3 regions of the Gilliamella sp. wkB195 genome follow, and region 2 is predicted to be linked to each of the others. Evidence: riboswitches for the same ligand, from Rfam matches in the RefSeq annotation. Region 2 holds a riboswitch; each other region holds the start of a gene.
What was found. Region 2 has a riboswitch for thiamine pyrophosphate ahead of tenA (thiaminase II). Riboswitches for the same ligand answer to the same signal wherever they lie in the genome.
Positions count from the first base shown of each region.

Region 1 (8,189 bases), on a different contig from region 2:
ATCGCATTCCTAGTTGTCTGTGATGTCAATGCATGGCTGGAAAAAGAAAGGAAAATAGCCACGAAAAAAACAATCTGACGGGATAATTCGGAAAAGGATCGAAAACAGGATCTGAAAGAGGATCCGGAAAACGATCGGAAAAAGGATCGAGAAGAGGATCGCGGAAGCGACCGCGCGAAAATTCGCAGAATTTCACTTGATTGAGTAGAAAAATAAGCTTCAGTGAAAAATTTAAACTGGGTGCTGGACTTAGACGAATTTAAAACATAGGTTGGCCAAGTTGCCTGTTGCCTGTTGCCTGTTGAAAATTATAGAACATATGCGACAATCCTGTCAAGTAATTTTTTGATTAATTTACAATTTTATATTTTTCTGCTAAATTTTAGCCTAGTAGCTAAAACCGTGTAAAAAGTATAGTGATTGGAAAAACACGATGCAACACTTTTTTTCACTCATTTACGTTAACTTTTGTAAATAGGATCTAAAAAGGATCTAGATGATAATTGATTAAACGCTGTTTTAATTAAAGATTATCATCATTACAAATCTTTAGAATCACTGTTATTCATCCTAAAAAAATTATTTTAGTATTTAAAATAGTGGTTATGATCATTTAAAAGTTTTAAGTGAAATTTAAAACCTCAAAAACCCGGCTCCTCAACTTTTTTTTACGGAGAATTCTAATTATGAATAATAACTTATCCCTAACAATTTAGCTATCTCTTGATTTTCAGCTAGCTGTTTTGGTTCTGCATTAAATATGACGTTTCCATTTTCAATAACCACACAGCGGGAAAAATGGCTAAGTGACTCATCCAGATAATGCGATACCATCATTAAGGTCAGATTAAATTCACTACAAACCTGATTCACCAATGCCAACATTTCAAAGCGAAGAGCTTGGTCAAGAGCAGAAAATGGCTCATCTAATAATAATATAGGACGATGTTGTATAAGACAGCGAGCCAAAGCCACGCGTTGCCGTTGGCCACCCGATAGCTGTTCGGGATAGCGATGGTTAAAGCCTTCCAGCCCTACACGAACCAGTATATCATTAATAGTCGTTTGTTCAGCTCGACTCAGTTTTAATGTCGGCTTAATGCCTAAAGCAATATTTTGTTCAACCGTTAGATGGCTAAATAAGTTATTTTGTTGAAATAGCATCGATACAGGGCGTTTACCGGGTAACGTTGTTGTGACATTTTGGTTATTTAAAATGATTTGTCCTGATTTAGGAAAGATGAACCCCGCAATCAAGCTAAGTAATGTACTTTTGCCCGCGCCACTTGGTCCGACAATAACAACCCGCTCTTTAGCAGCAATATTTAGCGTAAAGTGCATGTTGAAGTTGTCATATTGATATTCAATTTTTTGAAGTTCGATCATAATCCATCACAACCAATAAACTAAAAGATAAAAGTAATAATATCGCCGCTGTCACGATACTTTCTTGATAATGATAATGCGATATCTGTTGATATAAATAATAAGGTAACGTGGTCACCGACTGCCCGCCAAACAGAGCTATTACCCCAAAATCGCCCAATGACAATATGGCAGCAAGGGCAAAACTCATCAACATAAGGCTTTTTAACCCCTTAAAATCGACCAAATAAAAATGCGTTAATCCATTGATATTAAGGGTTTGGGTTAATTGCCAATAGCGTGCAGTAATATCATACATCGGCGTAGCTAAATTTTTAAGGATGAAAGGTAGCGCCATTAACCCATTACAAACCATAATTAATAAGCAGATAAAAACAGTGTGATGACTATAACCAAATAACAATAAAAACAATCCCGATGCTAATACCATGTTTGGTATGGCTAATATCAGTGAGGCAACCAGCATAAGCCGATTACTTAATTGACGTTGTTGGTTAATCAATAGTCGGCAATTGGTCCATAGCAAAAGTAACCCAAGTAACATCGCTATCATAGCGGAACCTATAGCAATAAGGATTGAATAGAGTAAGGCTTGTTGCAACATCGATGTGAGTAATGAGATTTGGAAAAAATAGAAACCTTGAAAAAGTATGGTAATCATCGGAGACAGGATAAATAATCCCCCTATTACGATAATGATCATGCTAATCATTTTTAGCCAATTGGTTATCGGTAATTGATAGTTGGAGTGACTAAATTTAACACTCAGCTTTCTATCATTTCTATTTATTTTCTGCATCAAGCTGATAAAAACAATACAGCAAACCAACTGCACGCAAGATAGCAATGCGGCTTGTAATAGATCAAAGTCTCGCACCGCTTGATAAATAGCCACTTCCAACGTGGTGTATTTTGGACCACCACCCAATGCAAGCACTATGGCAAAACTCGAAAAACAGAGCATAAAAATAAGTGCTGCCATAGGCAATATTTGTCTACGAAGTAACGGCCATTCAAGTAATTTAAAATAGGTAAATGTTGAAAAATTAAGTTGTGCCGCTAACTGTCTTTGTTCTATAGCAACACTGTTTAATGTTTTGTAAAAGAGCACACAAGCATAAGGAAAATTCAAAAAAACATGAGCCAACAAAATACCTTGCAAGCCATAAATAGGAAATGAAAATGGGATATGCAGTACTTGGCAAATGTAAGCCAGTAAACCTTGTTGCCCATATACCGACAACAACCCTGTCACAACCACTAAAGCGGGTAAAATAAAGGTAATTGGCATTATTTTTATCAGTAACTTTTTACCTTTAAAATCAATAAAGGAGAGCGCCTTAGCCATTAATATTGCTGATGCCAGCGAAAGTATTGTCGATAACAAAGCTTGATAAAAAGTGATCCAAACAATATGAAGTACATAACTATCAAGATAAATCGTCAAATTTCCTGACTCCAAGGCAAATCGCCAAATAGCAATAAGTGCCGAGCTTAAAATGATGAGTATTAAGCTCGCAGCACTTATTCCGGGTAATAACGATTTAAATTTTAACATTGACGATACGGGATCTATTGACTAATTGCCGATTGCCATTCTCGAATCCAAGCTTTTTGATGTTTTTCAATCTCTGCTGGCTCAAATTCTAACGATTTATTGACCGAATTAATTTGCGCAAAGGCATTAGGTAGATCCGTTTTGATAATCGGATACATCACATTTTTCTCAGCAAATTGGTGTTGGACTTCAGGTGTCAGCAAATAACGTAAAAATTGGCGCGCTAGGTCAATTTCTTGACTGTATTTAATAATTCCGGCGACTTCAACTTGACGATAGTGTCCTTCATCAAAAATAGCTGCTTCGTAGTGATGCTCGTTTTCATTAATGATATGTGCCACTGGCGATGTACTGTAACTAAGTACAAAATCCGCTTCGCCTTTTAAAAACATACCATAAGCTTCGCTCCAACCTTTGGTGACTGTCACCGTGTTTTTAGCGATTTGTTGCCACGCTTCTGCTGCTTTATCACCATAAACTTTTTTTACCCAAAATAGTAAACCGAGTCCTGGTGTACTGGTTCTTGGATCTTGGTAGATGATTTTCAAACCGGCTTTATTTTCAACCAGTTCATGTAAAGAATGAGGTGGATTTTTGACTTTGTTATTATTGTAGATAAAAGCAAAATAACCAAAATCATAAGGCATAAAACTATCATCCCACCAATTGGTGTTGAGATTGTCGGGTTTAGCGATTTGATGAGGAATAAGAATATTCGCTTGTTTGGCTTGCTCTAATAGGTTGTTATCTAACCCTAAAATAACATCCGCATTCGTTTTATCGCCTTCAAGGCGAATACGATTTAAAACCGACACACCATCACCTAATGTCACAACCTCAAGTTGGCAATTGCATTGGGCTTCAAACCCTTTTTTGATTGCCTCACCGGGTCCCCATTGTGACATAAATGAATTATAGCTATAAACCGTCAAAGTGGGCAGTTCTGCATTGGCTAATGGGCTAAAAAGTGAAAATAGAAAAATAACAGGTAGTAAAAAGTTTTTACAAAACATTTTGCCTCCAAAGAAATAGGTAAAAGACAAAAGGTTTGAGCAGATATAATAACTCAAATCCCTCCGCTGGCATTATCCAGTTCAGGTTCGACGAGTTATGTCAATCAATCTGACACTCTCAGCCCACTAGGGCACCCCGTTGAGAACGACATTAGTTTAGAGGGTGAAGGTATAATTGTAAATAGTTACCTTCAACGGTTGCCTGCAAACTTATCTATGATTTTGGAAGAGAGTAACTGCGCTTGATCAAACTGATAGCTTTATAAAATTTCCGCTTAGCCCCATTTGTAATCAGAAAATCGATTTCTTGCTTATTTAAGGAGTGAGTGAGTTTTGCATATTCATTCAAAAGGATATTTTCACCATGATTATCATAGTATTTTGTCAATTGTGAATCTTATTTCTTGCAGATGACCTTGAGCAAACACCGAAGTTGAAAAGAGCAAAAGGATATTGATAATCAGGTAGTTAAATAAATTTCGGCACCTGTTTTCTCTTTATTTTTTTATCTATTTTATAATTGAGTTGATAGATTACATCTAAATAAAAAAATTTTCGTTTATAAAAGAATCAGCTATTTACTTGTCCTTAACTAATCCCACAGTGACAATTTATCAATTTATCAGTATTATATTGGGCATTTTATTTTAAACGATTAGGTTCAGTGTGAATATTCAACAACTATTAACACAACGTGTTTCTCAAGCAATGATTATGGCGGGTGCTGATAAAAACTGCGACGCTTTAATCAAGCAATCAGCTAAAGCCCAATTTGGTGACTACCAAGCAAATGGTATCATGTCTACCGCTAAAAAATTGGGAATGCCACCACGAGCATTAGCTGAAAAAGTTTTACAACATCTTGATATTGATGATATTGCCGATAAAATCGAGATCGCCGGTCCTGGTTTTATTAATATCTTTTTAAAAGATAGTTGGATTGCTGAACAAAACGAAGTCGCGCTAAATAGTGATAAACTGAATATTACTTTACCAGCCAAACCACAAACTATTGTGGTTGATTACTCTGCACCAAACGTAGCAAAAGAGATGCACGTCGGCCATTTACGCTCAACCATTATTGGTGATGCTAGTGTCCGAGTATTAAGCTTTCTTGGTCATAATGTTATCCGTGCCAACCATGTTGGTGATTGGGGAACCCAATTTGGGATGTTAATCGCCTATCTTGAAAAAATGGAAAACGAACATGCCAACGACATGGAACTTTCAGATTTAGAATCGTTCTATCGCGCAGCTAAAAAACATTACGACGAAGACGAAGCCTTTGCCGAAAAAGCCCGTAATTATGTCGTAAAACTTCAAGGTGGTGACCAATATTGCCGTGAAATGTGGCGAAAACTGGTGGATATCACCATGACACAAAACATTGCCACATATAAACGCCTTAATGTCACCTTATCGGTTGAAGATACAATGGGCGAAAGCATCTATAACAGTATGCTACCAGGCATTGTTGCCGATCTAAAACAGAAAAAATTAGCGGTTGAAAGTGACGGTGCCATCGTCGTATTTCTAGATGAATATAAAAATAAAGAAGGCGAACCAATGGGTGTTATTATCCAAAAACGTGATGGTGGCTATCTTTATGCAACAACCGACATTGCCTGTGTAAAATATCGTTACGAAACACTTCATGCTGAACGTATTTTATATTATACCGATTCACGTCAACACCAACATCTAGAACAAGTTTGGGATATCGTACATAAAGCGAAATATGTACCAGAATCCTTAAAACTTGAACACCACATGTTTGGAATGATGTTAGGTAAAGACGGCAAGCCGTTTAAAACTCGCTCAGGTGATACCGTAAAATTAAACGACCTGCTTGACGAAGCAACAGAGCGTGCAGAAGCACTAATTAAAAGTAAAAATCCCGATCTTTCTCCAACAGAACTTGCCAAAGTGATTGATGCAGTAGCGATTGGCGCAGTGAAATATGCCGACCTATCCAAAAATCGTACCACCGATTATGTTTTTGATTGGGATAACATGTTGTCATTTGAAGGCAATACTGCACCTTATCTACAATATGCCTATACACGCGTACTGTCGGTGTTTAGAAAATCAAATATCAACGAAGATAGCTTAACTGGTAATATCAATTTAGGCACGGACAAAGAGCGAACATTAGCAATTCGATTAATTCAATTTGATGAAACCGTTTCAACCGTTGCTGCAGAAGGCACACCGCATGTGCTGTGCGCCTATTTGTATGATATCGCCACCCTATTTTCTAGCTTCTATGAGCACTGCCCAATTTTGGCAGCCGAAAATGAAGACTTGAAACATAGCCGTCTAAAACTGGCATCTTTAACAGCAAAAACCCTTAAAACCGGTTTAGATATGCTTGGAATTAAAACGGTTGAAAAAATGTAACAAAACCAGCCACCGATATTGTTCAATATCGGTGGTATATCGCCACTTAAAAACATCTTAAAAATTTCAGCATTTAAAATTGAGGGGAGTTTTATAAAACCAAATTCATCCCAAAAAATCCTCAACTTTTTGATATAAAAACACAACTAAACGCCACAGCTTAAAGCTGGATTATTCATATAAAACAATATTAAAAAGTAGGATTTAGAACCCCAAAAAAACCGCTCCTCAACTTTTTTTGAGATAAAAAAATGCAAAAATAAACCCGCCGAGGCGGGTAATTCAAACGTCGCTAAGCCACAAACTCGCTTTTTATGGCTAAACGACGTTGACTCTTAGCTTACTTTTAATGACTCAACACTATTTTTTATGCCCCCCGCCCTAAGGATTAAGGACGAAGAAATAAAAACTAAGGATAGGCACAAAGTCCGTCGCTGCCTAAGAGGCTCTGCCTCACCACATTACCACGCTGCGTACCCACGATAACCTGGTCACGACCAATGGAGTCACTAGTCCAGAAAAAAAGTTCGAAGGCGGTGCCAACGGTATTATAACCCCACTCAGTGAAAAAACCCGAACCTATATGACGCATAAAACTATTACCAAATGAGGAAGGAGTGGCACTAGGTACAACTAAATCTTTACGAACTGCATTGGTTAAATCCTTTACGCGAGGCATTCGATAACCGATACCATTACACCAAGATAAGGCAGGAGAATAATTGCCATTCCAAGAAACACGGTGGACGAACCACTGCTTCAAAGTAAAACCATATTTAACAACTGGATTACCTTGACCATCACGACCGACCAACTCGAAGGTCTGAGGCAAAGAAGGTTTGGAAATACGACTAGGATTGTCTGAATTAATCTGGAATCTAGTAGCGGAAGGACCAGTTAAAGTAACACGAACGCTTGTAGCTGTAGAATTAGTCATTTTAACTGTGATACCACCCTGAGATATTGGAGGCCAAGACAACGCCTGACTACTGCCACTAATAAGTAAATCAAAATACAATCCATTAGCACCAGTAGTAGGAAAGTTTTGACCGTAAGAGGATGGCTCATTTGACTGAGTGAGAAAACCCTTAGTAGGGTCCCATATCAAAGCTGGGCCAGCATAACCACCTGAATTAGGTCTGGCAAAACAAACCATCGGTGTAACGTTAGGGTTGATGTAATAAGTTACACTACTTGCACTGAAATCACTACGATTGGGAACGCCATAACGTGTAGATAATGTGCCGTTAGTACTTGATAAGGTAAACTTATAAGGTGCCTTACAAATTGTTGGCACTGTACTACGTGATACAGATTGACCATATTTATCGACGATAGATAAACTTAAAGAACCTGTAGCAGTAATGCCAGAATCACCATCTTCATCCCCCCAATAGTTATAAGGCGGACCGATAAGAGAACTTAAAGCGACTGAATTAGTATTAGTAGGGACCAACATACGAATATCAGCAAAACTCTGACCTGCAACCGGTAAGACGATTGGGGTTATAGATGAAGAATTGGTAGAAGGCGTATAATGTTTACCATCAGATAGTGTAATACCAAGCAGATCGTTAGTATTAACAATACGAGTACGACCACCGTCGAAAGTCAAATACGGCGCACTACCCTGTATCGCATTCCTAGTTGTCTGTGAAGTTAATGCGTGCCCCGAAAAAGGAATAAAAAGAGCCACAAAAAAAACAATCTGCCGGGATAATTGAGAAAAGGATCGAAAAAAGGATCGCGCGAAAATTCGCTGAATTTCACTTGATTCAGTAGAAAAATAAACGTCAGTGGAAAATTTAAGATGGGAGCTGAACTTAGACGAA
Region 1 is NZ_LZGP01000024.1:94-8,282, reverse strand. Features, by position in the region: partial or broken gene A9G08_RS06180 (hypothetical protein) at 1-62, opposite strand, end outside; gene thiQ (thiamine ABC transporter ATP-binding protein ThiQ) at 685-1,386, opposite strand; gene thiP (thiamine/thiamine pyrophosphate ABC transporter permease) at 1,364-2,944, opposite strand; gene thiB (thiamine ABC transporter substrate binding subunit) at 2,959-3,957, opposite strand; TPP riboswitch at 3,998-4,106, opposite strand; gene argS (arginine--tRNA ligase) at 4,624-6,357, shown strand; gene A9G08_RS06155 (hypothetical protein) at 6,767-8,053, opposite strand.
Region 1: it holds a riboswitch for thiamine pyrophosphate, as region 2 does, so the genes downstream of both, thiB (thiamine ABC transporter substrate binding subunit) here and tenA (thiaminase II) in region 2, are expected to answer to the same signal.

Region 2 (12,091 bases):
ACCAATGGACATTCAAACCCATCTTGTCATATCAAAAGCGGCTAAAATAACCGGGAATTACGAACATTCTAAATCCCAGTTAGCACAATTAGAATCTTTAGCCGATATGGTCTATTCGGTTGACAATATTGGCGCTGCAATTGCTAGTGGGTCATATAAAACAATGGGCATGTTAGTTGCACCTTGCTCGATGCGAACACTGGCAGCAATAGCTCATGGTCTATCTGATAATTTATTAACACGCGCTGCTGATGTCGTTTTAAAAGAGCGTCGTCGCTTAGTGTTAATGACACGAGAAGCCCCATTACATCTAGGACACATTAAAAATATGGAAGCGGTGACATTAATGGGGGGAATTATTTTTCCACCTGTTCCTGCGTTATATCAACATATTGAAAGTGTCGATGATATTATCACTCATAGTGTTGCCAGAGCGCTTGATCTGTTTGATATTGATGTACCTAGTTTACCGCGCTGGGGTGAGGATATGAGTCTTAATCAAAAATTTGAATAAAATAATGAAATCATCTGACCATAAAATCGTGCAATTTATTAAACAGCAACATGTGTTAAGTTTGAGCCTAATATTAGCAGAAAACCAACCTTGGTCATGCAACGCATTTTATGTATTTGATGAAGTTAATTGGTGCTTATATTTCTTATCAGAATTGAAAACCCAACACGCACAAGCGATGCTAAAAAATCCTAATGTTGCTGGCACGATTAGCATTAGTCCAAAATCGATTGCCAAAATTCAAGGGATACAATTTACGGGCAACGCTCAATTGCTTGCTGAGAATCAAGCAAGTCATGCTTATAAACTTTATTATCATGCCTTTCCTTTTGCCAGAGTGATGAAAGCACCGATTTGGTCTATTCAATTGCAACAAATCAAGATGACAAATAACCTAATGGGTTTTGCGCATAAAACCCATTGGCAACGTAATGAAGGCCTTTAAAAGCAGACTTAGCTTTCGAAAATAAACATCATCCAGCGAATGATATTAACATCGAATTATTTTGGGGGGATTCCTTCTTCGAATTCAGGATAACCATCACAAATAATATCCCAATTCGCTTTTGAACCGGTATAAATATGAATACGCTTTTCTGCATTAATTGGTTCATTAATTAGGCCAATACGTAATCGATAACTATGATTATCATTATCACGACTAGAAAAAAGGTGTGAACCACATTGACCACAAAAATGGCGATTAACGCCTGAGCATGAAAAAATTTTTATCTTTTCTTCGCCATTAATAAAAGTTAAATCTTCCTTGTTAATGGCTGTTGCAGCATTAAAAGCCGAACCTGTTTGTTTGCGACAACGCGAGCAATGACAATACACAATTGTTTTAATCTCATTATTTAGTTGATAGACAACCTTGCCACATAAACAACTTCCTGTCATCATAATTTATTTACCTTTTTTATTTATCATTTGTTAACACATTATAAAGACAGATAAAAATAAATTACAAGTAATTTAAAAAATAGATAAAAAAAGTTGAGGAGCGGGGTTTTTGAGGAAAAAAAGCACCAATAATTAGTGCCAATAATCAAATAAACTAAATTTACTTATTTATCCGATTTATTCCCTTCAAATACATTAAAATCAGAAATAAGTTAGGAATAACTTAAAAAATAGAAAAAAAGTTGAGGAGCGGGGTTTTTGAGGAGAAAAAGGCACCAATAATTAGTGCCTATAATCGAATATCTTTTTATATAAGAGAAAAACAGTCAGCATTTTTCAATAAAATAGCGCATTATGCGGTTATCGGTCGTTAGTTCGGGATGGAATGAGCAGACTAAAATATTATCTTGCTCTGCCATTACGCAATGATTATCAATAAAAGCAAGTTGTGTGACTTGCTTGCCCGCCTTAGCAATATAGGGCGCTCGGATAAAAACAGCTGGAACTTGCTTGCCAATAGGTGCAATATCTAACATCGTCTCAAAGCTAGCAATTTGCCGACCAAATCCATTACGTTCAACCACAATATCCATCAAACCCAGTTGTTCAACTTCGCTATGGCTTGTTTCATTACCGCAAAGCACCAAACCCGCGCAGGTACCAAAGATCCCTTTACCTTGCTTGGCAAACTCTTGGATTGGTTCAAATAAGCCATTTTGCCGAATTAAACGACTTATTGCTGTTGATTCACCACCCGGAATAATTAAACCATCAACTTGACTCAATTGCTCGGGCTTTTTTACTGCAATTGGGATGACTAAATCAATAGTTGCAAGCATATTTAAATGTTCAGTCACTGCGCCTTGTAAATTAAGCACACCAATGGTTTTACTTGCTTTTGAGCTCATTACCAACCTCGCTCCTGCATTCTTTCAGATTCGCTTAATTTACTAATTTCGATACCTTTCATCGCTCCACCTAATCCTTTTGAAAGTTCAGCTAATCTTGGATAATCGTCAAAATATGTTGTTGCTTGAACGATTGCTTTAGCGAATTTTTCCGGATTTTGCGATTTAAAAATACCTGAACCAACAAACACACCATCGGCACCAAGTTGCATCATCAATGCAGCATCAGCAGGCGTAGCAATGCCACCAGCAGCAAAATTAACAACCGGTAGTTTACCCAGTTGTTTGATTTGTAATATCAACTCATAAGGTGCACCAATCTCTTTAGCAAATGTCATCAACTCATCTTTTGATTTACCAACAACTAAACGAATTTGTTCATTCACTCGACGTATATGCCTTACTGCTTCTACAATATTACCTGTTCCTGGTTCACCTTTGGTGCGTAGCATCGAAGCACCTTCACCAATTCGACGCAGTGCTTCGCCTAAGTCACGACAACCACAAACAAAAGGTACGGTAAATTCATCTTTCAATAAATGATATTGTTCATCCGCTGGTGTCAGCACTTCGCTTTCATCAATATAATCTACGCCCATGGACTCTAAAATGCGTGCCTCAACGATATGACCGATTCGCGCTTTTGCCATAACAGGTATGGTAACTGCTTTCATCACTTCTTCAACGATTGTTGGATCAGCCATTCGTGCTACGCCTCCAGCAGCGCGTATATCAGAGGGAACACGTTCTAAAGCCATTACAGCCACTGCACCTGCTTGCTCAGCAATTTTTGCTTGTTCGGCATTAACTACATCCATAATCACACCGCCTTTTTGCATCTGTGCCATGCCACGTTTTACTGTTTGTGTACCTGTTTTCATGATTACTCCTAATTAAATAAAGTATTATTCAAAATAAAATTGCTACAATAAACAGCCAATTGGACTATAATTAACCCATCCAATTATGCATAAATCAAAAAACTGATAGACGATGTGGAATAAACAAAAATTAGCGGCTTTTGACGGAGCACTATTTAAAAAAGTGATCCAGTTGATTGAAAATTACATTGAACAAGGGGTATTAATAGCGGGTGAGAGATTACCATCAGAGCGAGAGTTGGCTAAAAATCTGCACGTTAACCGCTCCACTATTGTCCATGCGCTAGATATCTTAACTGAACGTAATGTATTGGTTCGTAAGCAGGGTAGTGGAACCTTTATTAATGATCAAAAATGGGGGCTTCAAGCTTACTCCACCATTAACTGGCGACTGCCAGCCCATTTCTATCAAAATCGCAAAAGTGTATATCAACAAAAAGTATTTCAGACTCGTCAGCAAATGGCGAACATCTGTGATTTGGCTAATGGTGATTTACCAACTCATATGATGCCCAAATTAATGTTACCCAATATCACCTCTCATGAAATGGTTGCTTATGAAAAGCAAAGCGACATATTGCAATTGGGTCTACCTACACTCAAAGTGCAGATCGCCAATTATATGTTGAACCAATTTGGTATGATGGTTGATACCGATCAAATTTTAATAACCTCAGGAACGCAGCAATCCCTCTTTTTAATTACTCAAGGATTATTAAAACCTGGCGATGCAATAGGCATTGAATCACCTTCATATTTCTATTCATTACCACTATTTCAAGCAGCAGGCTTGCGGTTATATGGTATTGAGTGTGATGCTGAAGGGATAACCTTAGAGAGTTTACAAAAAGTCAGTTTAGAACGGCAAATTAAATGGTTATTTCTAAATCCAATATTTCAAAATCCAACGGGATGTGTGATGAGTAATCATCGAAAAAAACAGATATTGGCATTTTGTCGAAAGCAGTGTATTGGTATTGTTGAGGATGATGCTTATAGTGGGTTAGCTTTTGATCAAAAGAGTCATATCGACCCGATAAAAAAATATGATACCAGTAATCAAGTTATCTATTTAGGATCATTATCCAAATATATTGGTCGCAATATACGTATTGGTTGGATGATTGCACCGAAAGAAATTATCGAAAAACTAGCCAATATAAGGCATCACATTGACTCGGGATTAAGTATATTACCGCAACTTTTAGCTGAAGAATATTTGACTCATCACTACCAATCCCATCAAGAATGGTTACGCCAGCAATTAAAACAGAAGGCTAACCAACTAATAGATTGGCTTGATGACTATTTTAAAGGTGACATCAATTACCAGATACCCACAGGCGGTTTTCATCTATATGCCCATTTGCCCGTTAGCAGTCAGGCACAAGAGTTGGCTATTTTAAATCAATTACTAGCAAAGCATATAATAGTGTCACAAGGCACTGACTTTGGGGATCGAGTTGGCGCTATACGTTTAAGTTATGGTCATTTTGCAAAAGATTTGATGAGATAAAGCGAACTAAGTTTTTATTGATTGTTCTAACAGGTATTTGGCGTTAATAAATAGATCATAACTGCCTAGACAAACAAGGTAGGGTTAATCGGTAAACTTCAAATCTCATTATTGGATTGAATCTCAGCTAAATAATCACAAAACTATCAAAAAATCGCGGTTTTTATGCCTTATTAGCTATATTATATGATATAACAATTTGCGTTTGATATAAGGCATTCGTAGCAATAACATTTATTATTAAAAACCATATCCGATTACTTAAAATAGATTCACATAAAAAATCTTATCATTTTATTTACAAAATATTATCTGAAACCACGGTACACCAATATTTAACTCACTTGCTATATATGTTAGATTATTTGCTCCTTTCATATATAAGCAGGTAGGCTGATTTTGAATCTTTCTCCAAAAGCTTTTCACTATTTGGGTGTTATCGCAACACTTGCATCATTAGGAATGTACGTATCGTATATCCCACAAATTATCGACAATCTTCATGGATTTAAAGCTAATCCAACTCAACCTTTAGCGGCAGCAATTAACTGCTCATTATGGGTCTGTTATGGCTTATTACGACAAAAAAAGGATTGGCCAATTGCAATAGCTAATTTTCCAGGGGTATTATTTGGTTTAACCGCGTTTATTACTGCTTTATAAATTCTTGTTTTAACTCCCTTATATTTTCTTTATACAGCATAATATATGCTGTATTTTTTTATAATCACAATTCTTATGAAATAGGCTAGATAATTGTTACTCAAAAATTGAGAAATCAGAGAAGATTAAAAATTAACCTTGCATATAACTTATTAATTATTATATTGTTATGGAGTTATCAACAGGTTTGTTAAATACTTATCAAATAATAAAGTGAATAATTTAATCGATTAATCTAATTTATCGATTTACTATTGTTATCTAATAGTGATTAGACTATAGTAAAAGTCAGCCTATTTTTTAGGCTGGATTCATCTTCAAAATCTATCAGAATGTTATTTATACAAAGATTAACTAAATTTGATGATTAACAAATGAGTTTTATAAAATAAGGAAATCACCATGGCTGATATTAATCTTTCCGATGATTTGATAAAAGATTTTATCTACTCAATGTACCGTAAAGAGGTATTATTAAATTTAAAAGGTGTGGTTTTGACTGAAGAAGATCGCAAACAACTCCACGCAAAAAGAGACTTTGTAAATCAATTATCTGAAGCCGAATTATCCGATATTCGCTCATGGGTTCTAGATAAATTAAAATTACTTGAAAACCAACACCAAGAGCAGAATTAACTAAAAAATCTATACTAAGCTAGCTTTTTCAAATCTATTGATAAAATTTATTTGCAGCGTTATTCAAAACGATATGGACAGTTTAAACAATCGTTTTATAATGCATCAGTTACTCGATAATCTTAAGGAAAGATCATGAAAAAGTTAGCAGTAGTGTTATTATTAGGTCTCCCAGTTATTGCATCTGCGTCCAATTGTGACGAAATTAGTGCAAATATCGCCGAAAAAATTAAAAATAACGGTGTTAATGAAAATAGCTTCCAATTAAAACTTGTTCCTCAAGATGAACAAAATATTGAAGGTAAAATCGTTGGATCATGTGATCGAGGTAAACAAAGCATTGTTTATATTCGTACACCATCATCAAAATCAGTTAAAGATGAGCCTGAAACACCTGTTGAAATCACACCACAACCCGTCGAGTGCTACAGCCCTAGTAACGCTCCAGTTCAAACGCCAGCTTCGGCACCAGTAGAAAAAGTTCAAACTCCAGAGCCGACTTCTACAGAATCTCAGGAAACTGAACAAAAAGCAGAATAAACGGAAATTTAAGTAACCATTTTATAAATTTTATAATTTGTTTAACCGGGGTGCTATAGGCTGAGATTATACCCGTTGAACCTGATTCGGTTAATACCGACGAAGGGAGTTTAAAACACGTCTATTATAGAAATCTGTTTAACTCCTTATAGCGAATTTGTCAAAAAGGAGTCATTATGCCATCATTTAACTCACTGATTGAATCAAGCGAGTGGAAACACTATATTCAACATGATTTTGTTCAACAATTAGGAAAAGGCACATTACACTTAACCTGTTTTCAATACTACCTGAAACAAGATTATCTTTTTTTAATCAACTTTTCCCGAGCTTGGGGACTTGCAGTATATAAAAGTCACGACATTGCTCAAATTCGTCAATCATTAGAGAGTTTAAAAATCATTGTTGAAGTTGAACTCGATCTGCATATTGAATATTGCAAAAAATGGCACATATCTGAATATGAACTAAGCACATTAAAGGAAGCCAAAGCCAATAGCGATTATACACGTTATGTGCTTGATATAGGATTACAAGGCGATATATTAGATATACACATAGCGATGGCGCCCTGTTTAATTGGGTATGGCATGATTGCCAATTGGATTCAAGGTTGGGACGAAAACAACCCATATCGCTCTTGGATTGAGATGTATGCTAGTAAGGAGTTTCAACAAGCAGTACAAAAAGAAATTGCTTGGATAGAAGGACAATTACTTAATATTAGTGAAAACCGATTTAAACAATTAAGCCAAATATTTAAGCAAGCGACGCAATTGGAAATAAATTTTTGGCAAATGGCATTGGATAAAAGTGACTAGTAAATAGCATGCTTTACCATTTTAGATAAAACATGCTGAGCATGAATTATAAAAGTTGTTGATAGTTTTGCTTGGTTACATCATCCCAAACACTTGCTTGGACTTGCCCAATATGATGTTGTTGTAAAAGCAACATAGTTAGTCGAGATTGTCCAATCCCGCCACCAATTGTCTGTAAAAAATCACCATTAGCTAATGCCTTATGCCAAGCATATTGGAGACGATCTTCATTATTGGTTAATTTTAATTGACGCTTTAACGTCTCAGGATCGACGCGAATACCCATTGACGAAATTTCAAAACCACTATTTAAAACTGGATTCCAAACTAAAATATCACCATTTAATCCTTTAGACCCCATCTCATTATCGCTACTCCAATCATCATAATCAGGGGCGCGCACATCGTGTTTTTCTTTATTTGACAAATCACCGCCAATACCGATTAAAAATACTGCGCCTAACTCCTTAGTAATCGCGTTTTCGCGCTCTTTTGGTGACAAATTAGGATAACGTTTTAATAACTGCTCACTATCCATAAAAGTGATCGACTCTGGTAAAAAACAAGAAAGATGATATTTTTCTGAAACCACTTTTTCTGTAGCCTTAATAGCACTATAAATCTTCTCTACCGTCTGTTTTAAATAAGCTAGATTCCGATCTTCAGGACGAATCACTTTTTCCCAATCCCATTGATCGACATAAACAGAGTGAATAGGGGAGAGCTTATCTTCATCAGGGCGAAGTGCTTTCATATTGGTATAAATACCTTCACCAACTGGAAAATTATGTTGGCTCAAGATTTTACGTTTCCATTTAGCGAGTGAATGAACCACTTCAAATTGTGCATCAGGAATACTCTTAATATTAACCTGAACCGCCTTCTCAGTCCCAGATAAATTATCCTGAACACCATCACCAATTTGACTCAAAAGTGGGGCTTGAACTTCAATTAGTGATAAATTATTAGCTAATTGCTCAGCAAAAAATTGTTTAACAAAATTGATCCGTTGTTGCTGCTCTTTAAATGATATCGTCATGTCTCATCTCAAAAAGTGAATGGGTTAGTGACGATAAATTAAACTAGAAAACAGAAATATGCAAGTTAGAACATATACGGACTTTTTATAAAGCGCTAAGCACTATAATTAAATTCACAGATTCCCGATATGGGCAAGGACTGCATCACACATTAAACGTAAAAAATGAAATTAAATTACCCAATAATACAATATATTAGGTAATTATGTTTCATCATATAGGTAAAAGATAATTGAGTTAATTATTGATTAAAATAGGTGGAAACAATATGGGTTAAATTTGGCTTTTGCCATTTTGCGATGAACACAAAATTAGGTACTATAAATGGATACCTTTTGTTTTCAGCCAAAGTAAATTCAAGTTTGCTGGTAATCCAGCCTTTTTTGAACTTGAAATTTGAAATTGACGTCACCGGGATTCGAATAACATCATTCGTTAAATCTCCAGCGAGAGTTAAGCCAATTAAAATAATTTCATCGGACTTAAAATAAATAAGGTAGTGTTTAATATCAAAAGCGGCTGCGCCCTGAAAAAGTGCAAATCTCCAAAGTTTTGGGTGGATAGAACCATAAATTACTGATGAGCTATTAAAATCAGGTAATTCAAGTTTTTCAAATAAGGCTTTTATTTTTTCTAGCTTTAACCCATCATTCATGTTAATACTCCCTTGCGTTGAAAATTTACTCTTAATTAACACATTGTTTTTATTAAAAATCGAAGATTTTAATAAGTTGAGGGGATTGATTATAAAACTATTAAAAACTAATTAAAATAGAAATGTAGTAAGAGATCATAACTATCATATAGAAAAAATTCAGACTTACGAATGGATGAAATATGATCAGATAAGTTATTGCATAAAATCCTTTCGTAAAGGGAGAGGATATGTATTTAAAAATTAAATAGTCGAAGAAATCGTAATAAGCGATTGAGCGGCTTAGCGACGTTTGAATTACCCGCGGGTTTATTTTTGAGGTTTCTATCGCAAAAAAAGTTGAGGAGCGGGGTTTTTGGGGTTCTAAATTTTGTTTTGCAATGTTGCCTAAAATAAATAATTCCGTTCTAAATATGGCACTCTTTAGTTATCGTGTTTTTCCATCAAAAAAGTTGAGGAGCGGGGTTTTTGAGGTTCTCAATTTCACTTAAAAAATTATTAAAATATCAAAATCACTAAATTTCTAATTTAAAGCCCTAAAATAAAATTTTCGAGGATCAATCGCTCTAATTTTAAAGATTTGTAATCACAATATCTCTAATTAAAACAGCAGTTAAATAATTATAAACTAGAACCATTTTAGAACCTCTTTACGAAAGTTAACGCAAGTGAGTGAAAAAAAGTGTTGCATCGTGTTTTTCCAATCACTATACTTTTTACACGGTTTTAGCTAATGGGCTAAAATTTGACAGAAACGTGTAAAATTGCAAATTAATCAAAAAATTACTTGACAGGGTAGTCCAAAATGCATTATAATTTTCAACAGGCAACAGGCAACAGGCAACCTGGCCAACCTATCTTTTAAATTCGTCTAAGTCCAGCTCTCAGCTTAAATTTTTCACTGAAACTTGTTTTTCCACGCAATCAAGTGAAATTCCGCGAATTTTCGCGCGATCGCTCCCGCGATCCTCCTCTCGATCTTTTTTCCGATCGTTTTCCGGATCCTCTTTCAGATCCTGTTTTCGATCCTTCAGCTTTTCCAAATTATCCCGGCAGATTGTTTTTTTCGTGGCTCTTTTCCTTCCTTTTTCTGGTCACGCATTGACATCACAGACAACTAGGAATGCGATACAGGGTAGTGCACCGTATCTGACTTTCGACGGTGGTCGTACACGTGCGGTTGATGCTAACGGTCTGCTTGGGATTACGCTATCTAACGGAATTAAATATACACCTTCAACCAATACTTCATCTTCTTCAGCACCAATCGCCTTGCCGGCTGCGGGTCAGAGTTTTGCTGATATTCGTATGTTCGTTCCTACTGATACAAATTCAGTCGATTTAAGTACTCTTATCGGTCCACCTAATAATTATTGGGGTGATGATGATGGAGATTCTGGCGTTAGTGCTACTGGTCGTTTAAGTTTATCTATCGTTGATAAAAACAATCAAGCTGTATCACGTAGTACTGTGCCAGAGATTTGTAAGGCACCTTATCGCGTTACATTATCCAGTACTGGTGGTACATTATCCACACGTTATGGGGTTCCTAATAGTCGAGCTTTCAATGAAAGTAGTGTGACTTATTTCTTGAATCCTAAAGCTACGCCGGTGGTTTGTTTTGCCAGACCTAGTCTGAGTTTAGGTTCATATCCATATTCTGGTCTTTCCAGGATATGGGACCAAAATAATGGTTTTCTTCCTCAATCAACTGACCCATCACGCTATGCTTCAAACTTTCCTACTACTGGTGCTAATGGATTGTACTTTGATTTACTTATTGGCGGGGGTAATCAGGCGTTGTCTTGGTCTCCTGTTTCTCAGGGGGAGATCACAGTCACAATGTCTAATTCTACTTCTACAAGTGTACGCGTTACTTTAACTGGTCCTTTCGCTACCGAATCCCAGCATGATTCAGCCAATCCTGGTCGTATTTCTATACCTACTTTGCCTCAGACCTTCGAGTTGGTCGGTCAAGACAGTCAAGGTAATCCTGTTGTTAAATATGGTTTTACTATAAAGCGGTGGTTCGTCAACCGAGGTTATGGTGATCGGAGTTATGATTCTATGAGATCTTGGTGTAGAAGTCTTGGTTACGGTATGCCTATGGTAAGGGATTTAACAAATGCATCTTGTCCTAATAGCGTTTCAGAAACGCTCTGTCACAACTCCGTTGGAGCTAGACCTCGCTCACGTGATAATTATTACCAGCGTTATATTGGTGCCGGTTTTTTCACTGAGTGGGGTGATATGACCCGTTATTACGCTGGCTTCAACAAATCGTACTTCTGGACTAGCGATGAGTATGGTAGTGGTGGTCGTTTTCCTTATTTTTTTGTTGTAAGAATAACTGATGGCAGAGTGGCTAGGATGACCACAGATAGCTATTACTCACACGCCTCTGGGCTTTGCATAAGGTAAGAACGAAAGAATTAAAATAGATAGCTGACTAGAAAAGTCAAAGTGGTTGAGCTATAAAAAAGCGATTTTGTGGCTTAGCGACGTTTAAATTACCCGCCTAGGCGGGTATTTTTGTGGTGTTTTATCTCAAAAAAAGTTGAGGAGCGGGGTTTTTGAAACCTTGATATTATTCGGCAAATTTATTTTTATGATCATAACGATTGTAATGAATATCATCACTAATTAAATAATTATAGATATCATCAACTATCTCTATGCCATTTTTTAAGTAATCGGCTTCACGTTTTTTGCTTCTTTCGCCTGGAAAGAAGATTTCACTATTGCCTTTGGCTGGTTTGGTTTGTTTTAGTTGGTCAAGCATAGCTGACATGGTTTGTTTAAAGATTTCGAGTCCAACAAAGTATTGTGGGTTGATCACAATATGCAGATGACCAAGGTTGCGCCCTTGGGATAGATCCGCATACATTGATGAAACGTTTTTACCAAATGGTAAGCCAAGTAATATGCCTGAAAGTACATCGACCATCATCATTAGTCCATAACCCTTGGCATCGGCTATTGGTAGTAGGGCGTTTACTTTGTGGGGATCGGTT
Region 2 is NZ_LZGP01000018.1:5,130-17,220, reverse strand. Features, by position in the region: gene A9G08_RS04970 (UbiX family flavin prenyltransferase) at 1-514, shown strand, start outside; gene A9G08_RS04965 (pyridoxamine 5'-phosphate oxidase family protein) at 519-959, shown strand; gene A9G08_RS04960 (GFA family protein) at 1,016-1,417, opposite strand; gene pdxT (pyridoxal 5'-phosphate synthase glutaminase subunit PdxT) at 1,744-2,325, opposite strand; gene pdxS (pyridoxal 5'-phosphate synthase lyase subunit PdxS) at 2,325-3,209, opposite strand; gene A9G08_RS04945 (aminotransferase-like domain-containing protein) at 3,319-4,722, shown strand; gene A9G08_RS04940 (SemiSWEET family transporter) at 5,122-5,385, shown strand; gene A9G08_RS04935 (hypothetical protein) at 5,788-6,021, shown strand; gene A9G08_RS04930 (DUF1161 domain-containing protein) at 6,157-6,561, shown strand; TPP riboswitch at 6,598-6,686, shown strand; gene tenA (thiaminase II) at 6,738-7,382, shown strand; gene asnA (aspartate--ammonia ligase) at 7,429-8,421, opposite strand; gene A9G08_RS04915 (hypothetical protein) at 8,664-9,077, opposite strand; gene A9G08_RS04910 (hypothetical protein) at 10,146-11,498, shown strand; gene allD (ureidoglycolate dehydrogenase) at 11,665-12,091, opposite strand, start outside.

Region 3 (12,091 bases), on a different contig from region 2:
ATTTAGATGGAACTTTAGTCGATAGTGTGCCTGGCCTTGCCTTAGCTGCACAAAAGATGTTAGCAGATTTGGAGTTACCCACCGTTACTAATGAGCAAGTAAAAAACATGGTCGGTAATGGCATTGATGTCATGCTCGAACGCGTATTCAACGTGATTGGTCGCAATCCGTCTAAAGAGGATTTCAATAAAGCGAAACAGTTGTTTAATCATCATTATGATAAGGTTATGGATGAGCAAACAACGCTATTCCCGCATGTTAAAGAAACCTTAAAAACGCTTTATGAAAATCATTATCCCTTAGCTTTAGTTACCAATAAACCTGCACAATTTTTACCTGCTTTATTGACGTCATTAGGTATTAAAGAATACTTTTCATTGGTACTTGGTGGTGGTGATGTGATTAAGTTGAAACCACACCCTGCCCCACTTTATCAAGTCATGGCAACCTTTGGATTGTTTAGTGATCAGTTGCTGTTTGTTGGTGATTCAAAGAATGATATTACTGCTGCTAAAAATGCTAATTGCCCGACTGTAGCATTAAGTTATGGTTATAATTATGGGGTGTCGATTGCATCTAGCAAGCCTGATTTTTTATTTGATGATTTTAAAGATATTTTAACCTTATTACCTCAGCCAAAGGCTGATGCAAAAAAATAATGAGTATAAATTAGGAATAAATTATGAGTAAACCAATTGTATTTAGTGGCGCTCAGCCATCAGGAGAACTAACATTAGGCAACTATTTAGGGGCTTTGAAGAATTGGGTGTCTTTGCAAAATGAATATGATTGCGTTTATTGTATTGTCAATCAACATGCGATCACGGTCCGTCAAGATCCTAATAAGTTGCGAAAAGCAACACTTGATACGTTAGCGCTTTATTTGGCCTGTGGTATCGATCCACAAAAAAGTACTATTTTTGTTCAATCACAAGTACCAGCTCACGCTGAATTAGGTTGGGCGTTGAACTGTTATACTTATTTTGGTGAACTGAGCCGTATGACGCAGTTTAAAGATAAGTCATCTCGTCACTCTGAAAATATTAACGCCGGGCTATTTGATTATCCAGTATTAATGGCTGCTGATATTTTGTTATATCAAGCTAATTTAGTTCCTGTAGGTGATGACCAGAAACAACATCTCGAGTTATCACGTGATATCGCTATGCGTTTTAATGCACTTTATGGCGATATTTTTACTGTTCCTGAGCCGTTTATTTCTAAAGTAGGTGCTCGTGTGATGTCTTTACAAGATCCAACCAAAAAGATGTCTAAATCAGATGAGAATCGTAACAATGTTATTGGTTTACTTGAGAATCCGAAAGATGTCGAGAAGAAGATTAAACGGGCAATGACCGATTCAGACGAACCACCTGTTGTACGTTATGATTCAAAAAACAAAGCCGGTGTTTCAAATCTGTTAGATATTTTGACAGGTATTACAGGTAAGCCGATTGCTGAACTTGAAAAAGAGTTTGAAGGCAAAATGTATGGTCATCTAAAAACCGAGGTGGCGAATCAAGTTATCGAGATGTTAACCGGTTTACAAGCAAAATATCATCAATATCGAGATGATGAAAATTATCTTCTTTCAATTATGCAAGAAGGAGCACAAAAAGCTCGCGCTAAAGCAGAGCCTACGTTGAAGAAGGTTTATGATGCAATCGGTTTTGTATAATCTAAAATAAGATTGCGATTATTACTAAACAATATCAAACGGCTTTAATTGATATGAGCTCTATTGTTCTAATAATGAGTTAGGTTGAGGCCTTTTGATTATAATAGGTTTATTATGAAAATTATCATTCTTGGTGCAGGCCAAACTGGTAGTGCACTTGCTGAATATTTAGTAACTGAAAAGCAGAACGATGTGACTGTCGTTGATGAAGATCATGATAAATTGCAATCTTTGCAAGAGCGTTTTGATTTACAAGTCATTTGCGGTAAATCATCTTACCCACAAGTATTAGAGAGTGCTGGCGCGGAATCAGCCGATATGTTAGTTGCCGTTACCAATTCTGATGAAGTAAATATGATGGCTTGTCAGATTGGGCATGTGATGTTTAATATTCCACAAAAAGTTGCTAGAATCCGTGCTCCTGAATATAACGATGAAAGATACCCATTCTTCAATAAAGATTGTATCAACATCGATCATATTATTGCTCCTGAAAACTTAATTACAAATCATATTAGCCAATTAGTTCAATATCCTGGTGCTCTACAGTTTGCTTCGTTTTATGATAATCGTGTCTGTTTGGTTGCTGTAACCGCTTATTACGGTGGTGCGTTAGTGGGGAGCGAACTATCCGAACTTAAAGAGCATTTACCACATGTCGAAGCGCGTGTTGTTGCTATTTATCGTCAAAATCGTTTTATTCGCCCAATAGGTTCGACTTTAATTGAAGCTGGAGACATGGTTTATTTTATTACCCCTCCTCTTAACATTAAAGCTGTAACCAGTGAACTACAACGGCTAGAAAAACCTTATAAACGTATTATTATTAGCGGTGGTGGTGGCGTTGCCATTGCTTTAGCTAAACGTTTAGAGAATGATTATCAAGTTAAGTTGATTGAACGTAATGCAGAAAAAGCTGAATTAATAGCTGAGCAGTTAGTTAATACCACCGTGTTACATGGTGAATCATCAGACCAAGAATTATTATCACAAGAGCAAGTCGAGTTAACCGATCTGTTTGTGGCGGTCACTAGCGATGATGAAGCCAATATTATGTCATCTATGCTGGCAAAAAGAATGGGGGCAAAAAAAGTCATCGTTCTTATCCAGCGACAAGCCTACTTAGAATTGATTAACGATAGTGTTATTGATATCGCGATTTCACCACAACATGCCACTATTTCAGAACTACTAAGCCATGTTAGGCAAACGGGTGTAGTTAAAGTTGTCTCATTACGCCAAGGTGAATCGGAAATTGTCGAAGTAGTTGCTCGTGGTGAAGCGGAAAATTCAAAATTAGTCGGTAAAAATATTAACAGTTTAAAATTACCTTCAGGTGCTACGATTGGTGCCGTGGTTCGTGGTGAAGATGTAATTATAGTAAATACGGATTTAATGATTGAAGATGGCGATCATTTAATAATTTTCTTACCGGATAGACGAGCCATTAGTGATATAGAAAGATTATTACAATAACTTGTTTAATTTTTAAACTCAGTTCATAATAGATTCAATTTTATCCAAATTTGTTATTTAGACTCGGGGTGTTTTTTGTTAGAGCAAAAAACTGAGAATTTACCCGTTGAACCTGATCTGGATCATGCCAGCGTAGGGAAGTCTCTGTCTTAATTACCGCTTTTGACACATTCTTCCCTTAATATTATTTATTAGATAAGGAAAGAATATGTCGGTCATTAAATTATTTTCAAATCAGGATGCCATTCCTTTTATTGGGCAAGTTCATCAGAAGCGACCTTTAATCCATTGTATTACCAATGATGTGGTACAAAATTACACTGCTAACGTTCTTTTGGCGATTGGGGCTTCACCAGCGATGGTGGTAGCTGAGCAAGAAGTTGAGGACTTTGTTGCCATTGCAAATGGTTTGTTAATTAATATTGGCACGATCAATAGTCACAGCGCTAAAAGCATGTTACTAGCCGCCGCAAAAGCTAATCAAACTCCTTGGGTATTAGATCCTGTCGCAGTTGGAGCAGCATTGAAATATCGTACTGAAATTGCTAAGCAATTATTAACATTTAAACCGACAGTTATTCGAGGAAATGCTTCAGAAATTCTAGCATTAAGTGGTCAACAATCATCATCAAAAGGGCCTGATGGGCTGGATTCTACTGATTCTGCATTAGATGCGGCAATGCTATTAGCCAAGAAATATCAAACCATTGTTGCAATAACAGGTGAGACCGATTATGTCACAGATGGTGAGCAGGTTTATAGCATTGTTGGGGGTGATATCGCGCTAACACAAGTAACTGGTACTGGTTGTTCATTATCTGCGATTGTGGCAGCATTGATTGCAAGTTCTGAAGATCATTTAAAGGCTACTGCTTCAGCCTGCTTTATGATGAAAAAAGCGGGTGAACTCGCTAATAAACAGCAAGGGCTAGGTACTTTTGCTATGTCAATTATTGACCAACTTTCTCTTTTCACCACAAATAAGGATTTTTGATGAAGAAGCAACTTGATTTAACACTCTATTTAGTACTTGACCCAGTACTTTGTGATGGCATAAATGGTATGGTTAATACCACTAAGTTTGCAGTTGAAAATGGTGTTACTGCCGTTCAATTACGTTCAGAACAAGAATATTCAGGTAGAAATTGGTATAAAGCCGCCCAAGCTTTAAAAGAAGTATTAATCGACACTCAAGTTCCACTATTGATTAATGATCATATTGATATAGCTTTAGCTGTCGATGCCGATGGTGTTCATGTTGGACAAAGCGATCTACCTGTCGAAGTTGCACGACGATTAATTGGAGAAGATAAATGGATAGGGCTTTCAGTCTCTAATTATTCGCAACTTGAGCGCGTTCCTTGGCAACTAGTCGATTATCTAGGTATTGGCCCTATCTATCCAACCCCCACCAAAAAAGATGCAGCAGAAGCAATAGGCATCGCCCAATTGACTGAACTTGTTAAAGCAAAACAATGCCCTGCCGTTGCGATCGGTGGTATCGGTGTAAACAATTTAACTGAAGTGATTCAAACTGGCATTGAAGGTATTGCCGTTGTATCCGCAATTTGCGGGCAAGGAGATATTGCTAAGGCCACATCTGATTTGATTAGAAAAATAAGACAAGCAAGATAGGAAATTAAACCATGACAACAGTTTCATTAACTATAGCGGGTAGCGATCCTAGTGGCGGTGCAGGTATTCAGGCCGATTTAAAGGCCTTTTCAGCGCTTGGCGCTTATGGGATGTCAGTCATTACTGCTTTAACCGCACAAAGTACACAAGGTGTTAATAGCATATACCAAGTGCCACCCGAATTTGTTAAGGCTCAATTTAACACACTTTATCAAGATATCCATATTGATAGCGTTAAAATCGGTATGCTGATGAATAAAGAGATTGTAACCACGGTTAATCATCTATTAAGCAATAATCCTATTGCCAATATTGTTCTTGATACGGTAATGATAGCCAAAGGGGGGCATCCTTTATTGAGAAATGATGCCATTACCGCTATTCGAGAATTGCTATTACCATTAGCCACCATCATCACCCCTAACCTTCCAGAAGCAGCAGCATTACTTGATTGTCATGAGGCACAAAACGAAGATGAAATGCAACAACAGGGTTATGAGCTACTCAAATTAGGCTGTCAGGCAGTATTAATGAAAGGGGGACATTTGCCAAGTCAAGAAAGTCCGGATTATTTAATCACGCCAACAAAGATCATCAGAATGGCATCACCACGTATCCAAACTAAAAACACTCATGGTACAGGTTGCACATTATCGGCAGCTATTTCAGCATTACTACCAAAATATGAGTTAGAAGAAGCCGTTAAACAAGCAAAAAAATACCTACAAGGTGCCATTGAAAATGCAGATAATTTGAAAATTGGTAAAGGAATTGGACCTACTCACCATTTTTATCAATGGTGGGACACCGCAGGAAAAGGCTAGAAAGCTAAATGTAGTATTTTCGGCAAACGCTATTTTCAACAGCTATATACTTCATCGACAATCCGTGCCAATGAAGTATATGAAAACTTTTTTAGTGCATTATCTAATCAAATAGAGGCTATTGGATATTTGTATTATCTAGTATTTAAGCGATTGTCTTAATCGTTTAAAATGAGAAATTGTAAATAGTATTGCCTTAATACGAAATACCCACAAACTCAAACCCCGCTTGATTAACGGCTTGAATTGCAGCTTCTTGTGAGATAGTACCACCTTCTATATCAACCTCATGCTTCGCTAAATCAACGGTCACTTTAGCTTTAGGATCAATATCATTAATTGCTTTAGTAATGGTTTTAACACAATGTTGACAACTCATATTATCGACGATTAATTTCATCATTATCCCCTTTTGTTATCTATAATTCATCTAGTGCAACGTTGGAACATCTATAATTAAAATAAATTTGTCTGTCATATAAAGTATAGTGATTATATTACGCCAATAAGCCTACAAAAAAAACACCTCAGAATAGTGAAAATTTATAAGATTTATATCTGTTATTAATAAAACGTAATGATTGAGCGTTTCTGCTCCTTTATACTCAAATAAACCATGGTGCCAAGAAAAATAAGCAAGGTTATCCTTCAAGAATAAAAATTGAATAACAGAAATAATCGACTTATACAAAATTAGATTGTATATTTATTCATCTATGTGGTTTTGATAATAAAGATAGTTTTTGTTTTTAAATATAATTTTAACTTAGATGTATAGTTCCATTTTTATTTTTTCTCATAAACGATATTCAGGTTAATTAGGAGCCTAAAATGCAGCATATTATGGAAACGATTAGAAAAACAGAACAAGAATTTGTTGATATTCGACATCAGATTCATAAACATCCTGAGTTAGGTTTTGAAGAGAAAAAAACCAGTGATTTAGTTGCAAATAAGCTATCTGAATGGGGCTATGAGGTTCATCGTGGTCTAGCAAAAACTGGCGTCGTTGGTGTTTTGAAAAATGGCGCTAGTAATAAGAAAATAGGTATTAGAGCTGACATGGATGCATTACCTATTGTTGAAGCTTCGGGTAAACCTTGGAGCAGTGTTAGCCATGGTAAATTCCACGGTTGTGGTCATGATGGGCATACCACTATTTTGCTATGTGCAGCTAAATATCTTGCCGAAACACGCAACTTTGATGGGACTTTACATGTCATTTTTCAACCAGCTGAAGAGTTGTTATATGGTGGGAAAGTGATGGTCGATGAGGGTTTATTTAAACAATTTCCTTGTGATGTGATTTTCGGTATTCACAATATGCCCGGATTTAAGGAAGGCCATTTTTATTTTAAAAACGGTGCTCTTATGGCTTCATCCGATACGATTCATATCACCATCAATGGGAAAGGTGCTCATGGAGCCATGCCTGAGCGAGGAATTGATGCGACGCTTGTTGCTTGTTATATTGGCATTGCTTTACAAAGTATTGTTTCCCGCAATGTTTCACCCTTTGAGAAAGCTGTTATCACGATTGGTTGTATTCAATCTGGCGAAGCCCCCAATGTGGTCAATAGCGATGCATTGATGAAGCTAACCGTCAGAGCATTAGATAATAATACCCGGACTTTATTGCTCAAGCGTATTACCGAAATTGCCACTTCGCAGGCGGAAAGTTTTGGCGCCTCAGTTAAAATCGAACATATCAATGGTAGCCCTGTTTTACATAATGGTGCTAATGCAACAAAATTTGCATTAGAAGTTGCTCGGAAATTAGTCGGTAAAGATCGTGTTCATGATAATTGCCATCCTTTTATGGGCAGTGAAGATTTTGCTTTTATGTTAGAGAGCAATCCAAATGGTTGTTATATGATTATCGGCAATGGAGACGAACCAGGATTTTGTAGTGTTCATAATCCTGGTTATGATTTTAATGATAAATGTATTGTTCCTGCTGCGTCATATTGGGTTGCATTAACTGAAACATATTTAAGTAAATAAGGATAAATCGCTTCTATGTCTGGTTTAAATATGTCAACTTCAAAGAGTTCTAGTACCGCGCAATTTAAAAGTTATAACCGGTTAACATTAGGCATTGTATTAGGGGTTATTACTTTTTGGCTGTTTGCTCAATCAATAGTCAATGTTGGACCGGCTGTTCAGCATACTGTTGGTATCACTCCAGCCTCTTTTAATTTAGCAGTAAGTTTGACTGCACTTTTCTCTGGCTGCTTTATTGTGGTTGCTGGTGGTTTAGCTGATCGCTTTGGACGAGTTCGTTTTACTTACTTTGGTTTTATTTTAAGTATTATTGGTTGTCTTTGTTTGATTTTCGCCCAAGGAGAAATATTATTTACCTTTGGACGCATTATTCAAGGCTTATCTGCAGCTTGTATTATGCCATCGACTTTAGCATTAGTGAAAACCTATTATCAAGGTAAAGATCGTCAGCGTGCATTGAGTTTTTGGTCGATTGGATCTTGGGGCGGCTCGGGCACTTGTGTGCTTGCTGGCGGTGCAATAGCGACTTATTTAGGTTGGCAATGGATCTTTATAATCTCTATTATCTGTGCTGTATTAGGTATGCTTTTGTTGAAAGGAACTCCTGAAACCAAAATTGAAGATCCTTCGAGTCTGCCAAAATTTGATTATGTAGGGCTATTTGTTTTTGTTATTACGTTAGTTTCATTAAATCTTGTGATAACCAAAGGTTCTACTTTTGGATGGACTAGTGTAGCAACATTATCGTTGGCTACCGTTTGTTTTGTTTTTATGATTTTATTTTTTGTTATTGAAAAAAGTAAAGCGAGTGGCGCTTTCATTGATTTTGCATTATTTAAAAATATCCCTTACCGTGGTGCTACCTTATCCAACTTTATGCTAAATGCTGTTGCAGGCACGTTAATTGTGGCCAGCACTTATACCCAACAGGGGCGAGGGTTTACCTCTTTCCAAAATGGATTATTAACTATTGGTTATTTAGTTTCGGTTTTATGTATGATTCGTGTTGGTGAAAAAATCTTACAAAAGGTAGGTGCGAAAAAACCAATGTTAATGGGACCGTTAATTACTGGTTCCGGAATTGCATTGATGACGCTGACATTTTTACCAGATATGCTTTATATTATTTCAGTATTAGGTGGCTACATTTTATTTGGTCTTGGTTTAGGTTTTTATGCGACACCTTCGATTGACACAGCAATTTCTAGCGCCCCTGAAGATAAAGTTGGTATTGCATCAGGAATATATAAAATGGCAAGTTCATTAGGCGGTGCTTTTGGTGTCGCCATTTCAGCATCAATTTATGCTGCAGTTATTGCCAGTGGTCAAAGTATAGCAACTGGCGCAGCAATTGGATTATGGATTAATGTCGGATTTTGTCTGTTATGTTTTATTTCAATTTTATTTTTAGTTCCAAATAATGCCGGCAAAAATAAATAGCTTAAGTTAATTTTTAATTCTTAAAACACTTCATAGGGATATGACTTTTTATTTATATCCCTATATTTCTAACCAACATTATGTTCAGCTTATTTACCAATGCAAAATGAGCTGAATATGCGCCCTAGTAGATCATTGGAGGTAAATTCGCCAGTGATTTCACTCAATGACTCTTGCGCAAGTCTAAGTTGTTCTTCTAATAGTTCACCAGCATGAAATGTTGTGAGCTGATATTTACCATTATTTAAATGCTCTGCTGCTTTTTAAGTACTTATAAATGTCAGTAATAAGCCAAAAAGTCTCATTCTGAGCTACAAGAAAACACATTACCTATTTGATATGATCACATAATAGGGTAATAGCTTATCCTTTTCGTACTAATAATTGAATGAGGGAATAGCCATAACGATCACAAATCTACTTAACCGTCATTGCACAAAACATTAAATGACATGTTATTCAAAAATTCTTCAAACAAAATACCTCTCGAACTTATGGCTAATTATGTCAAATAATGATTATTGAATTGTATGTGATATTAAGACTATTTAACGATTCATCTTTAATATTTGATAAGATCCTGTCGCATATATCACTCCACTTATAACTAAAAGAGCTCCAGCTAACTGTAATAAATTGGGTATTGTGCCCATAATAAAAGCAAGTAATAAAGTAAAAACAGGTACGAAATTGAAAAACAATGAAGTATTAGCTGCACCGAGTTCTTTTATCCCAACATTCCAAAATAAATATGCTAATACTGAACCAACAAGTCCCATATAAATAAGAATAATTTGATTGTATGTTGAAATTTCTTCAATCTCTTTTATTAAGTCACTTTGATAAAAAGAAAATACAACTATTCCTATAGTACCAAATAACATCGTAAAAGCTGTTGTTTGTAATGGTGTCGAATCGGATATAAATCTACGACATCCAACAGTGTAGGTTGCCCAAGCCAGATTTCCCAATAAAATAATCAAATCACCACGAGTAAAATGTAATTTAAGTATATTATTTATATCACCATGGCTTATCACTAAAATTACACCAATCAAGCTGATCAACATCCCTACAGTTTGTGGCAATGAAACACGGTGTTTTTCTATAATTGATGATATTAATATGGTTGTCACTGGCGATGTAGCCATAATAAGTGCACCATTTAAAGCGGATGTAGTTTGTAATCCGATAAAAAAGGCTAAATTGAAGCCTGTAATGCCACATAATCCAAGTAAAATTAATGGTTTCCAATTTAATTTAAATGCATTGATGTTGCCTTTATCTTTAATGATCATAAAAACAAAAATAGCTAATGTTGCAATAATAAAACGTTCAGAAGCTGCTGTAAGTGGCGATACGGAAGAGACAACTATTGAACCTGCATTAAAATTAGTTCCCCAAAAAAAGGTTGATAGTGTAACAAGTAAAATTGTAATTTTTTTTTTCATTTTAATCTCTATTTTATTCATAAAAAGGCATCTGATGATATCAAGTTAGTCCTCGTTGCTTAAGGTAGGTCAATAACTGATAGATTTTGATTTTATGAATAATCCATTTATAATACAATAAACAAAAAAAGAAGGTTAAATTTCAAAAATGAAATTATCATTAGATGATTTGGTCATTTTCATTAATGTAATTAAAGAAGGTAGTATTGTTAAGGCATCGCATAAACTTTGTATACCTTCACCAACTATAAGCAGACGTCTAACTCAATTAGAAGAAGCTATTGGCGGTCTTTTGATGCATAGAAGCAGTAGGAAGATCACCCTAACGACATTAGGACAAATGTATATTGCTAAATTTACTACCTTAGTTGAGGAGTTTGTTGAAAAAGCTGAAGATTTGTATGATTTTAACCAAAAGTTATCCGGAACAATAAGAATAACTGCACCATTAAGCCTAACACATCAATGGTTTGGAAACTGTGTGTTTTCATTTATGAAAACATACCCTGATATAAAAATAGATTTAATGGCTACGAATCAGATAGTTAATTTAGCTGATATGAATATAGATATTGCTATACGCGTGGGAGATTTGACCGATAGTGATTGGATAGCAAAACGAATACTATTGTCGAAAAATATATTGTGTTCATCCAAAAATTATTTAGAACAAATACCTATATGTACACATCCCATTGATTTACTCGACAAAAATTTAATTAATATAAGCCATAACCTAAGCTGGTCACTTACTAATACCACAAATAAAGAATATTATGAGGTACAAGCAAATCCTTATTTAATTATGGATGATACTGAACTAATAATTGACGCAACCAAAGCAGGAATGGGGATATGTTTTGTTCCATCTCAGTTTGTTCAAAAAAGTTTAGTTAATGGAGAGTTAGTGCAAGTGTTACCTAATTGGATCGGTAGCATTCGACCGATCTCTTTAATATTCAAGGATAGAAATTATATGCCAAACAGAGTGAAAGTTTTTAAACAATACATTGAAAATTATGTAAATTTAATACCTTAGAATCCATACCTAAACGATTATCTCTCGTATTTACTGAGTATATTTTTTATCTTTTTTTGAATAACACTGAATTATTCCAGACATTACAGTAGTTCAACTCTTCTATGTCTTTATGTTCAAAAACCAAAACAACTGAATTCTGGTTTTTGACAAGTATTAGCTCGTTAACTGTAAAACTTGAATTATTTACCAATACAAAATGAACTGAATATTCTTCCTAATAAGTCATCAGATGTAAATTGACCAGTGATTTCACTCAGAGATTCTTGAGCTAATCTGAGTTCTTCCGCTAATAATTCGCCAGCATGAAATGTTGTGAGCTGGTATTTACCATTATTTAAATGCTCTGCAGCTTTTTCAAGTGCTTGTAAGTGTCGTCGACGAGCTAAAAAGCCCCCTTCTGTACTACTAGTAAAGCCCATTACCTGTTTAAGATGATCACGTAATAAGGTAATACCTTCTCCAGTTCGTGCTGATAGTTGGATAAGGCAATAACCATTTTGCTCACTATAGCCTAATCGTTCACCAGTTAAGTCTGCTTTGT
Region 3 is NZ_LZGP01000037.1:38,409-50,499, forward strand. Features, by position in the region: gene A9G08_RS10060 (phosphoglycolate phosphatase) at 1-659, shown strand, start outside; gene trpS (tryptophan--tRNA ligase) at 683-1,678, shown strand; gene trkA (Trk system potassium transporter TrkA) at 1,793-3,154, shown strand; TPP riboswitch at 3,209-3,310, shown strand; gene thiM (hydroxyethylthiazole kinase) at 3,363-4,148, shown strand; gene thiE (thiamine phosphate synthase) at 4,148-4,789, shown strand; gene thiD (bifunctional hydroxymethylpyrimidine kinase/phosphomethylpyrimidine kinase) at 4,801-5,613, shown strand; gene A9G08_RS10090 (heavy-metal-associated domain-containing protein) at 5,810-6,016, opposite strand; gene A9G08_RS10095 (M20 aminoacylase family protein) at 6,445-7,617, shown strand; gene A9G08_RS10100 (MFS transporter) at 7,633-9,057, shown strand; partial or broken gene A9G08_RS11565 (tRNA uridine-5-carboxymethylaminomethyl(34) synthesis GTPase MnmE) at 9,147-9,320, opposite strand; gene A9G08_RS10105 (DMT family transporter) at 9,606-10,508, opposite strand; gene A9G08_RS10110 (LysR family transcriptional regulator) at 10,657-11,547, shown strand; gene mnmE (tRNA uridine-5-carboxymethylaminomethyl(34) synthesis GTPase MnmE) at 11,730-12,091, opposite strand, start outside.
Region 3: it holds a riboswitch for thiamine pyrophosphate, as region 2 does, so the genes downstream of both, thiM (hydroxyethylthiazole kinase) here and tenA (thiaminase II) in region 2, are expected to answer to the same signal.